4 regions of the Streptomyces sp. NPDC005784 genome follow, and region 2 is predicted to be linked to each of the others. Evidence: riboswitches for the same ligand, from Rfam matches in the RefSeq annotation. Region 2 holds a riboswitch; each other region holds the start of a gene.

What was found. A riboswitch is a leader RNA that binds a small molecule or an ion and turns the genes downstream of it on or off. The one in region 2 is predicted to bind cyclic di-AMP.
Positions count from the first base shown of each region.
Region 1: it holds a riboswitch for cyclic di-AMP, as region 2 does, so the genes downstream of both, ACFYR3_RS23650 (peptidoglycan DD-metalloendopeptidase family protein) here and ACFYR3_RS37405 (peptidoglycan DD-metalloendopeptidase family protein) in region 2, are expected to answer to the same signal.
Region 3: it holds a riboswitch for cyclic di-AMP, as region 2 does, so the genes downstream of both, ACFYR3_RS33410 (C40 family peptidase) here and ACFYR3_RS37405 (peptidoglycan DD-metalloendopeptidase family protein) in region 2, are expected to answer to the same signal.
Region 4: it holds a riboswitch for cyclic di-AMP, as region 2 does, so the genes downstream of both, ACFYR3_RS34035 (M23 family metallopeptidase) here and ACFYR3_RS37405 (peptidoglycan DD-metalloendopeptidase family protein) in region 2, are expected to answer to the same signal.

Region 1 is NZ_JBIAIQ010000015.1:80,773-82,962, reverse strand. It holds gene ACFYR3_RS23655 (SGNH/GDSL hydrolase family protein) at 1-142, opposite strand, end outside; gene ACFYR3_RS23650 (peptidoglycan DD-metalloendopeptidase family protein) at 494-1,387, opposite strand; cyclic di-AMP (ydaO/yuaA leader) riboswitch at 1,392-1,549, opposite strand; gene ACFYR3_RS23645 (tyrosine-protein phosphatase) at 2,182-2,190, shown strand, end outside.
Region 2 is NZ_JBIAIQ010000039.1:22,993-25,182, reverse strand. It holds gene ACFYR3_RS37405 (peptidoglycan DD-metalloendopeptidase family protein) at 57-821, opposite strand; cyclic di-AMP (ydaO/yuaA leader) riboswitch at 834-992, opposite strand; gene ACFYR3_RS37400 (pitrilysin family protein) at 1,209-2,190, opposite strand, start outside.
Region 3 is NZ_JBIAIQ010000029.1:75,190-77,379, forward strand. It holds gene ACFYR3_RS33400 (ATP-dependent Clp protease proteolytic subunit) at 1-100, shown strand, start outside; gene ACFYR3_RS33405 (hypothetical protein) at 108-413, shown strand; cyclic di-AMP (ydaO/yuaA leader) riboswitch at 761-947, shown strand; gene ACFYR3_RS33410 (C40 family peptidase) at 951-1,424, shown strand; gene ACFYR3_RS33415 (DUF6328 family protein) at 1,528-2,100, shown strand; partial or broken gene ACFYR3_RS33420 (LysE family translocator) at 2,054-2,190, opposite strand, start outside.
Region 4 is NZ_JBIAIQ010000030.1:84,250-86,439, forward strand. It holds partial or broken gene ACFYR3_RS34030 (PP2C family protein-serine/threonine phosphatase) at 1-369, shown strand, start outside; cyclic di-AMP (ydaO/yuaA leader) riboswitch at 689-846, shown strand; gene ACFYR3_RS34035 (M23 family metallopeptidase) at 858-1,892, shown strand; gene ACFYR3_RS34040 (aldo/keto reductase) at 2,115-2,190, shown strand, end outside.

The DNA of each region.
Region 1 (2,190 bases), on a different contig from region 2:
TGTAGTTGAAATCGCCCTCGGGTCGCCGGTCGGCGAGAAGTACCGCGAACCGGTCGGCCCAACCGACGAACGCCCCGTCGGGCCCAGGGTCGCCGACGCCCTCGGTGAAGCTGTCCCCCACCGCCACGTACGACCCGATCACTGATCTGTTGTCATTCTTCGAATCGTCTGCCACATCGGCCCATGATTCACCTTTGGATGTGAGCTACGCGACCGTAGGGAAGGGTTGACGGACGGTGAGATAAGCCACTCGCCAAGCATTGGTCAACTCTGGAATAGGGCTCGGAGCAAGGGTGTTGAAGCAGCGATCACCGACATGCCGCGGAAATCGCGGGGAATCGCTCGGCGGCAGTCACGCGCCTTGCTCGACCACGGTCACGTGCCTCGCGGCGGGAAACACCGAAGGCCGGACCCCGGGGATCATGGGGTCCGGCCTTCGGATGCAGTCCTGCCGTCAGGAGCAGGGCAAGCGTCCGGAGCTCAGGGTGAGGCGTCAGCCGACGGCGACACCGTGCGAGCGCAGGTACGCGACCGGGTCGACGTCGGAGCCGTAGTCCGGCGTCGTGCGGATCTCGAAGTGCAGGTGCGGTCCGGTGACATTGCCGGTCGCGCCGGAGAGGCCGAGCTGCTGGCCCTCGGTCACGGTCTGCCCCGCCGAGACGGACAGGGACGACATGTGGGCGTACTGGGAGTACTTGCCGTCGGCGTGCTGTATGACGACCTGGTTGCCATAGGCACCGCCCCAGCCCGCGGAGACGACGGTGCCCGCCGCTATGGACTTGATCGTGGTGCCGGTCGGGACCACGAAGTCCACGCCCGTGTGGTAGCCGCTGGACCACATGCTGCCCGCCACCTTGTAGCCGGTACCGACCGTACTGCCCTCGACCGGCAGGGTGTAGCCGGAACCGCTCTCGGCGGAAGCGGTGTTGGAGGCAGCCGTGTCGCTGGCCGGGGTCGCCCGGTCGGTCTTCGCCGCCGAGGTCGTCGTCCGGGTGGCCGAGTGGGCGGCGCCGGCGAAGGCGGCCTTCTTGCCGAGCGACAGCTTCAGACCGGGGTGGATCAGCGACGGGTCGCTGCCGATGGCGGAGCGGTTGTCGGAGTAGATCTTCTTCCAACCGCCGGTGACGTTCTGCTCGTCGGCGATCTTCGAGAGATAGTCGCCGGACCTCACCGCGTACGTCTTCGTCGTGGCGGACTTCTTGGCGACGGGAGCGGCGGTCGCGGCCTTCTCGACGTGCTGCGCGACGGCGGTGGCCGGGGTCGCGGCGTGGGCACCCGTGGCGCCCATCAGAGGCAGCGCGAGCGCCGCGCCACCGGTTCCGGCCACGGCGATCGAGCGGGTGAAACGCAAGGACTTGGGACGGCGGTGCTTACCCTTGGCGGGCATGACGATTTCCTCTCCGGCGCCTGCGGGGTGAGCTGTCGGGTGCGGGCTGGAGATGCCCGGCCGCGGTGCTGCGCGGCTGTACCCCTAGCCTGTTCCGGAGACCGGATCAGGCACGGAACCTGTGGGTCCCCCGCTCCTGCCGTGTACGGGTGAGTGTGCGGATTCCGGGCGGCGGCAGGATTGGGCGTCCGTCCGGATTGAGGCAGAACGTAAGCGAGATGAGAGCGCGTCGACAACCGTGCGCTTTGTCCGTGCGCTCACCTTTCTTGATCCATGGGGGAATTGCCGTCACCCTCTGTGGAATGACGATCTTTCGGACCTCTCAACCGGCCCGGAAACGCGGGCGGGTTGAGAAATGAGGACGGCAACGCATCGTCACGAATATGACGCTCCTCACGCGACTCGACCCAGGGTGCTTTATTCCAGGGCCAGTTGTAACGAAGGCGCCAATTGGGACAGAACAGCCAGATACGACGTGAATGGATAACCGTCACATCCGGGCCTCCGTGCCGGTCGGCACGCAAAACGGCACGCAGCAATGCCGCACATCGGCGCAATTCAACCTGCCGAATCCGTACGGCCGGGCCAGGCGGCCGACTCCCTGGCAAATTCGAACATACGTGCCCAACGAGCTGTGTCATCGAGGGCGTCCCGCCTGGTAGACGACCCCTGTGGACAACTCATTGCCTCAGGAACCCATGTCGTATCGTCGAGAGCGCGAGCCGGACACAACTGCCGACGAGCGATGCCGAGTCCAGCCCGGCGACGCCGGCGGCCGAATGGGAGGAGCCCCCGTGACGCAG
Region 2 (2,190 bases):
GCCCCGGCTCGTTGAGCCGGGGCATCAAAAGCGGCGAAGAAGCCGCGAAGCGGTCGTCAGACGTTGACTCCGTGCGAGCGCAGGTACGCGACCGGGTCGATGTCCGAGCCGTACTCCGCGGTCGTACGGGCCTCGAAGTGAAGGTGCGGTCCGGTGGTGTTGCCGGTGTCCCCTGAGAGGCCGATCTGCTGCCCCGGAGTGACCGTCTGCCCCTCGGACACACCGATGGACGACAGGTGGCCGTACATGGTGTACGTGCCGTCAAGCATCTTGATCACTACTTGATTGCCGTAGGCGCCGCCCCAGCCGGTGGTGACGACGGTGCCGGAGCCCACGGCGTGGACCGAGGTGCCGTACGCGGCGTGGAAGTCGACGCCGGTGTGGCTGCCCGAGGACCAGAGACTGCTGCTGGCCTGGTAGCCGGTGGAGATGTACGAACCGGTGATCGGGATGACGAACATGTTCAGGCGCTTGCGCTCGGCCTCACGGGCGGCGCGCTCCTTGGCCTCGCGGGACTTCGCGGCCTGCTCCGCGGCGTGCTTGCGCGCGGTCTGCTCGGCCTGTTTCCGCGCGGCGGCCTCGTCGGCGGCGCGCTGCTGCGCGAAGGCCTGGGCGTCGATCTGGTCGGCGACCGAGTCGCCGAGGGTGACGGCCTGGGTCAGCCCGGTCTGCTCGACGGAGGCTTCCGCGGCGAACGCGGGGGCGGCCAGGGTTCCGATCACACCGGTGGTGGTGAGCGCCGCGACCCCGACGGCGGCCGTGGTGGTGCTGTGCACCCGGCTCGGACGACGATGCTTGCCGGTGCCACAGGAGAACGCCATGTAGGGGCTGATCCTTTCCTTCCCTCTCGCCTACCGGGTTAGCTGACGGGTTCGGAGCAGGAAGGTCTCCTACGGACCCCCTCCGGGGAGGGCGTCCGATTCACCCCAGGGACTACGTGGGTCCCCGGCTCCCCTGACTCGCGCCATAGGGGGACTCGGCGATGACTGTCCGGTGCCGCGGGCGCGGCGCAGTGCGTGACGAACAGCCGGACCGACGCTAAACGGGGTGTCATTCGAACAACAAACGGATCACGATTTTTGTAACGTATCCCACAGGGCACAAGGGCAACTCCCGCACGAATAGGGACATCTTGGGGGCCACGTGCGGGAAAAGGAGAGCCCTGACGACTCTTCAGTCACCAGGGCCCTCCTCGGGTCGCGCGGGCTCTACTCGGCGGCCACCACGCTGACTTCACCGATTCCGAGGGCCTTGACCGGCTCCTCGATCGTCGCCGCGTCGCCCACCAGCACGGTCACCAGACGGTCCATCGGGAAGGCGCTCACCGCAGCCGCGGTGGCCTCCACCGTGCCGGTGGCGGCCAGTTGCTGATAGAGCGTCGCCTGATAGTCGTCCGGCAGGTACTGCTCGACCTGGTCCGCGAGCGTGCTCGCGACGGCTGCCGCCGTCTCGAACTTGAGGGGCGCGACACCCACCAGGTTCTGCACCGCGACGTCGCGCTCCGTGTCGGTCAGCCCCTCGGCCGCGAGGGTGCGCAGCACCTTCCACAGGTCGTCGAGCGCCGGACCGGTGTTCGGCGTGTCCACCGAGCCGCTGATGGCGAGCATCGCGACACCCGTGCCGTCCGGCGCGGCGCGCAGGACCTGGCCGAACGCCCGTACGCCGTAGGTGTAGCCCTTCTCCTCGCGCAGGACGCGGTCGAGGCGTGAGGTGAGGGTGCCGCCGAGGCAGTAGGTGCCGAGCACCTGGGCGGGCCACACGCGATCGTGCCGGTCGGCGCCGACCCGGCCGATGAGCAACTGCGTCTGGACGGCGCCGGGGCGGTCGACGATGATCACGCGGCCCGTGTCGTCTGCGCTCACCGGCGGCACGGGACGCGGCTCGGCGGACGAACCGGTCCAGGAGCCCAGCGTGTCGCCGAGCAGCTCGTCGAGGTCGACACCGGTCAGGTCACCGACGACGACGGCGGTGGCCGTCGCGGGGCGCACGTGCTTGTCGTAGAAGGCGCGTACGGCCGCGGAGTCGATCTTCTGGACGGTCTCCTCGGTGCCCTGGCGCGGGCGCGACATGCGCGCGCTCGCCGGGAACAGCTCCTTGGAGAGCTCCTTGGCCGCACGACGGGCGGGATTGGCCGTCTCGTGCGGGATCTCGTCCAGCCGGTTGCGCACCAGCCGCTCGACCTCGCTGTCC
Region 3 (2,190 bases), on a different contig from region 2:
GGACAAGATCCTCGACGCTCCGGCGGCGCTGGCCTACGGGCTGATCGACCGGATCGTCCCGAGCCGCCGGGCCTCGCGCGAGACGCCCGGCGCGAGGTGAACGGCCGATGATCCCGGACCTCCCCCCGCTGCCCGCGCTGACCCGTGCCGAGGCCGAGCTGATCGACCGCTACCTCGACGTGGTCGACCTGGTCGGCCGTATCAACCCGTCCCGTCCCGGGGACACCTATCGCGGCCTGAGGGCGGCTCAGGCACTGGTCGGCAAAGCGGCGGCCCTGCGGGACGCTCTCACCCTGATGCACCAGCGGGGCGAGAGCGAGGTGCAAGCCCCGACACTGGCCCAGGCCCTGCGGGTTCTCGACGGAGAGCGGCGGGCGGCCCGGGTCACCGTGCCGCCCGGGTCCGGCAGTTGACGGAACCACACCCGGGAGCCGGTACGCGCCGCACCTCCGCGGTGTCCGGCCCGGGACTCAAACGGACCGGATGGTGTACCCCCCGATGGCGTAGTGAACGATCCTTTCTGCGACCCCTCCAAGTTGCGCAACACGCGGACCAGAAAGGCGGGATGACACCCTTCACCGCAGGTGCGGGCCTCGTCGATGTCTCCAACACCCCCTCGAACAGAGGGGTGTCCACCCGAACGGGTGAGTGGTGAGTAAGCCCACAAAACGCCGGTTCCGCTCGGTTTTTCCGACACTCATGAGTGAAGATCCCTTCCGACGACAAGCCCCCGCCACAACGGCGGGGCGGTCCGGGCGGACGCCGAGTCCTGCCGCCGCCCGGATGACCGGTCGACAGATGTGCATCGGCAGGAGTGGAGGACCCAGCTAGACGGGTCGCCGGAACAGTTCCGGACGGTCCTTGGGGTGAAGCCGCAGCTGCGGCCGGGCAACTTCGCCAGCCCGAATCCGACAGGTCATCCTTCACAGGCGGCTGACGAAGGGTTGCGCATGACTGCGCTCAATCGTGTCCCGTCGCTGTGGACCCGGGCCGGTACGGCCTCGGCGCTCACTCTTGCCGCCGTGGGCGGCAGCCTCGTGGTCCCCGGCGTCGCACCCGACGCCGAGGCGGCCACGCCTGCGACGAGGGCACTCCAGGTCGCCGCGTCCAAGCACGGCTCCCCGTACCAGTGGGGCGCCACGGGACCGCACCGCTTCGACTGCTCCGGGCTCACGCTCTACTCGTACAAGAAGGCAGGCAAGAAGCTGCCCCGTACGGCCGCGGCGCAGTACAACAAGACGCACCATGTCTCGGCCTCGCACCGCAAGGCCGGTGACCTCGTGTTCTTCCACTCGGGCCGGAACGTGTACCACGTCGGCATCTACGCCGGGAAGGGAAAGATCTGGCACTCCCCGAAGACCGGGGAAGTGGTGAAGCTCGAGAAGATCTGGACCAGAAGCGTCTGGTACGGCAGGGTCAGCTGACCCTGTCCCCCGGGGCGGCGGCGCGTGACGCGTGCCGCCGCCCCCGGGGACACGCAGCGCGTGAATCGTGTGCAACACGGGCCGGAGTGGTTACTCGTTCCCCATGACCCCCGACCCGGCCCACACGTCCCGGAACGAGACGTCCGCGCGAAGCGACCCGTCCCCGGACGAGCGGACGTCCGGCCGCGACGAGACACCCCTCGAACGGGCGGACCGCAATTTCGCCGAACTGCTCCAGGAACTGCGCGTCACCCAGACGGGGGTGCAGATCCTCTTCGCCTTTCTGCTGACGCTCGCCTTCACCCAGCGTTTCCCCGCTCTGGACACCGTGCAGCGCGCGACCTACGTGGTCACGCTGTTGCTGGCGGTACTGGCCGCCGCCCTTTTCACGGCCCCCGCCGCACTGCACCGGTCGCTGTTCCAGCGGAACGCCAAACCCACCATCGTGCGGGTCTCCTCACGGCTGGCCACCATCGGCCTGTACGTGCTGACGCTGGCGTTCGCCGGTTCGGTGCTGCTCGTCGTGGACGTGACGCTGGGGCGCGCCGCGGGCATCGCGGCAGGGGCGGGCACCCTGGCCGTCTGTCTGGCGCTGTGGGGGCTGCTGCCCCGGCTCGTGCAGCGCCGTCTCAGCTCCTCAGAGGCTCCAGCAGCAGGACGACGCCCAGAACGGTGAGGGCGCCGCCCATGACCGCCTCCACGGCGCGTGCGGCACGCGGCCCGCGCAGCCATCGTCCGAGCCGGTCCACCAGCAGCGCGACGGCCG
Region 4 (2,190 bases), on a different contig from region 2:
CGACGACGACGTCGTCCGCATCGTCAACCGCGGCCATCCGCCGCCCCTGCTCCTGCATCCGGACGGCACGCTCGTCACGCTCACCGCCGAGCCCTTCGCGCTGCCGCTCGGGATGAGCGAGCTGGGAACCTGGCCCGACCGGGCGGTGCAGAGCCGCTTTCCGCGCGGGGCGATGCTGCTCCTGCACACCGACGGGCTCTCCGAGGCCCGTGATTCGCGCGGGAAGTTCTACGATCCGGCCGCGTGGCTGGCCGGACGGGTCCTTCCCGGCCCCGAAGCGCTGCTGACCGCCCTCTCCGAGGCGGTCCGCCGGCATACGGGCGCGCCTTGACGGACGACATGGCGCTGCTCGCCGTCCGGCGCTTTTGACGCGTGCTCGTCGACGGGTGTTCGTCGAGGGGAATTCCGCAGAGCTCGGGAGGCCCTTCGCGCGCAACATGTACAGCCTTTTCAGCCGCGGTCACGAACGGTGACCGGACCGTCTCCCTCCGCATAGAAACTGACATACCGTCAAGGAAACCCGTGTCGACGGAATAAGGTCAACTCGCCCGTTTTTCACCGCTCATGACCCCAAAGTCCTGGCCAAAAGCCGTTAATGATCAGTCCGAACAGCTTGGAATTCGGTGCCTGGGTCTATTAACGTTCGATAACGCAGCGCGGTCGTTACAGCCGTCACAAGAGGTGGCTCCGTGCGCACGCGCCGAATCCCGCAAGGGAACCGGGGAACCATCAACTTGGGGTGAATCGAGCGTATTCCGCCGTGGGAACGCGGTGGCTATACGCGCGTAGGAGACCTTCCTGCTCCGAACCCGTCAGCTAACCCGGTAGGCGGCAAGGAAGCAAAGGAGTGCGCCCACGTGGCATCCGACCGGCCCGCTCAGCCGACCTCGTTCGCGCCGAATGACACGCATACCTTCGGCTACGGCAAGGACGAGGGCCCCTGGGAGGAGTGGAACCCCACCGAGGATTCCGTTCTTCCCGTCCGCGGCCGGCACCGCACGGGCAAGCAGCGCGGCGGAGGACTCGCCCGCAGCTCCACGGTTCTCGGCGTCGGCGTCATAGCCGCCGTCGGCGCGGGTGGCATCGCCAGCGCCGCGCCGGGCAAGCCGCCCGTCTCGATCTCGCTGCCCGACCTGTCGTCGGTCACCCAGTCCGCCAAGGCCCTGATATCGGACGGCGGATCCAGCGCCCCCAAGGGCTCCACGACTCCGCTCACCAGCGCCGGTCTGACCAGCGCCGACGCGGCGCAGGGTGCCACGGACGCGGGTGAGGCGCTGCGCTCCCGCATCATGCAGCAGGCCCAGTCGCAGCAGAACCAGGCCGACAGCGCCACTCAGCAGGCAGCCCAGACTGCCGCCGCCAAGAAGGCCGTCGCGCTTGCCGCCAAGCAGCAGGACGACGCGGAGGCCAAGGCCGCCGCCGCGAAGCAGAAGGCGGAGGACGCGGCCAAGGCGAAGGCCGAGACCGAGCGCCTCGCCGAGCTCGCCAAGAGCTACTCGCTGCCGACCTCCTCGTACACCCTGACCTCGCGCTTCGGCGAGGCCGGCTCCATGTGGTCCTCCGGCTACCACACCGGTCTCGACTTCGCGGCGCCCACCGGCACGCTCATCAAGGCGATCCACAGCGGCACCATCACCGAGGCCGGCTGGGCCGGATCGTACGGCTACCGCACGATCCTCACCCTCGACGACGGTACGGAGCTGTGGTTCTGCCACCAGTCGTCGATCAGTGTCAGCGTGGGCCAGAAGGTCGCCACGGGCGATGTCATCGGACGCGTGGGCGCGACGGGCAATGTCACCGGGCCGCACCTGCACCTCGAAGTGCACCCCGGCGGCGCCGCCACCGGCATCGACCCGATGGCGTGGCTCCAGAGCAAGGGCCTCAACCCCTGATCCGTACGGGCTCCTGAGCCGTATGAGCCGTACGGCGTCCGACGCGGACGGGTGTGACCCCTGACGCGTGCCGTACGCGTGTCCTCCCCGATCTCCGGCGGTCCTGACGTCATCCCCCCGACGTCAGGACCGCCGGTCATTCAGACGCGGACGCTTGCGCGCACCGGCCCGTCCCGGGTGAGTCCGGAATACGTGCATCCGGCACGGGTGTTGACGTCGTACATGACTTCTCTTCGCAAGCTCGGTTCGTCCGACCTCGAGGTCTTCCCGCTCTCCCTCGGCGGCAACGTCTTCGGCT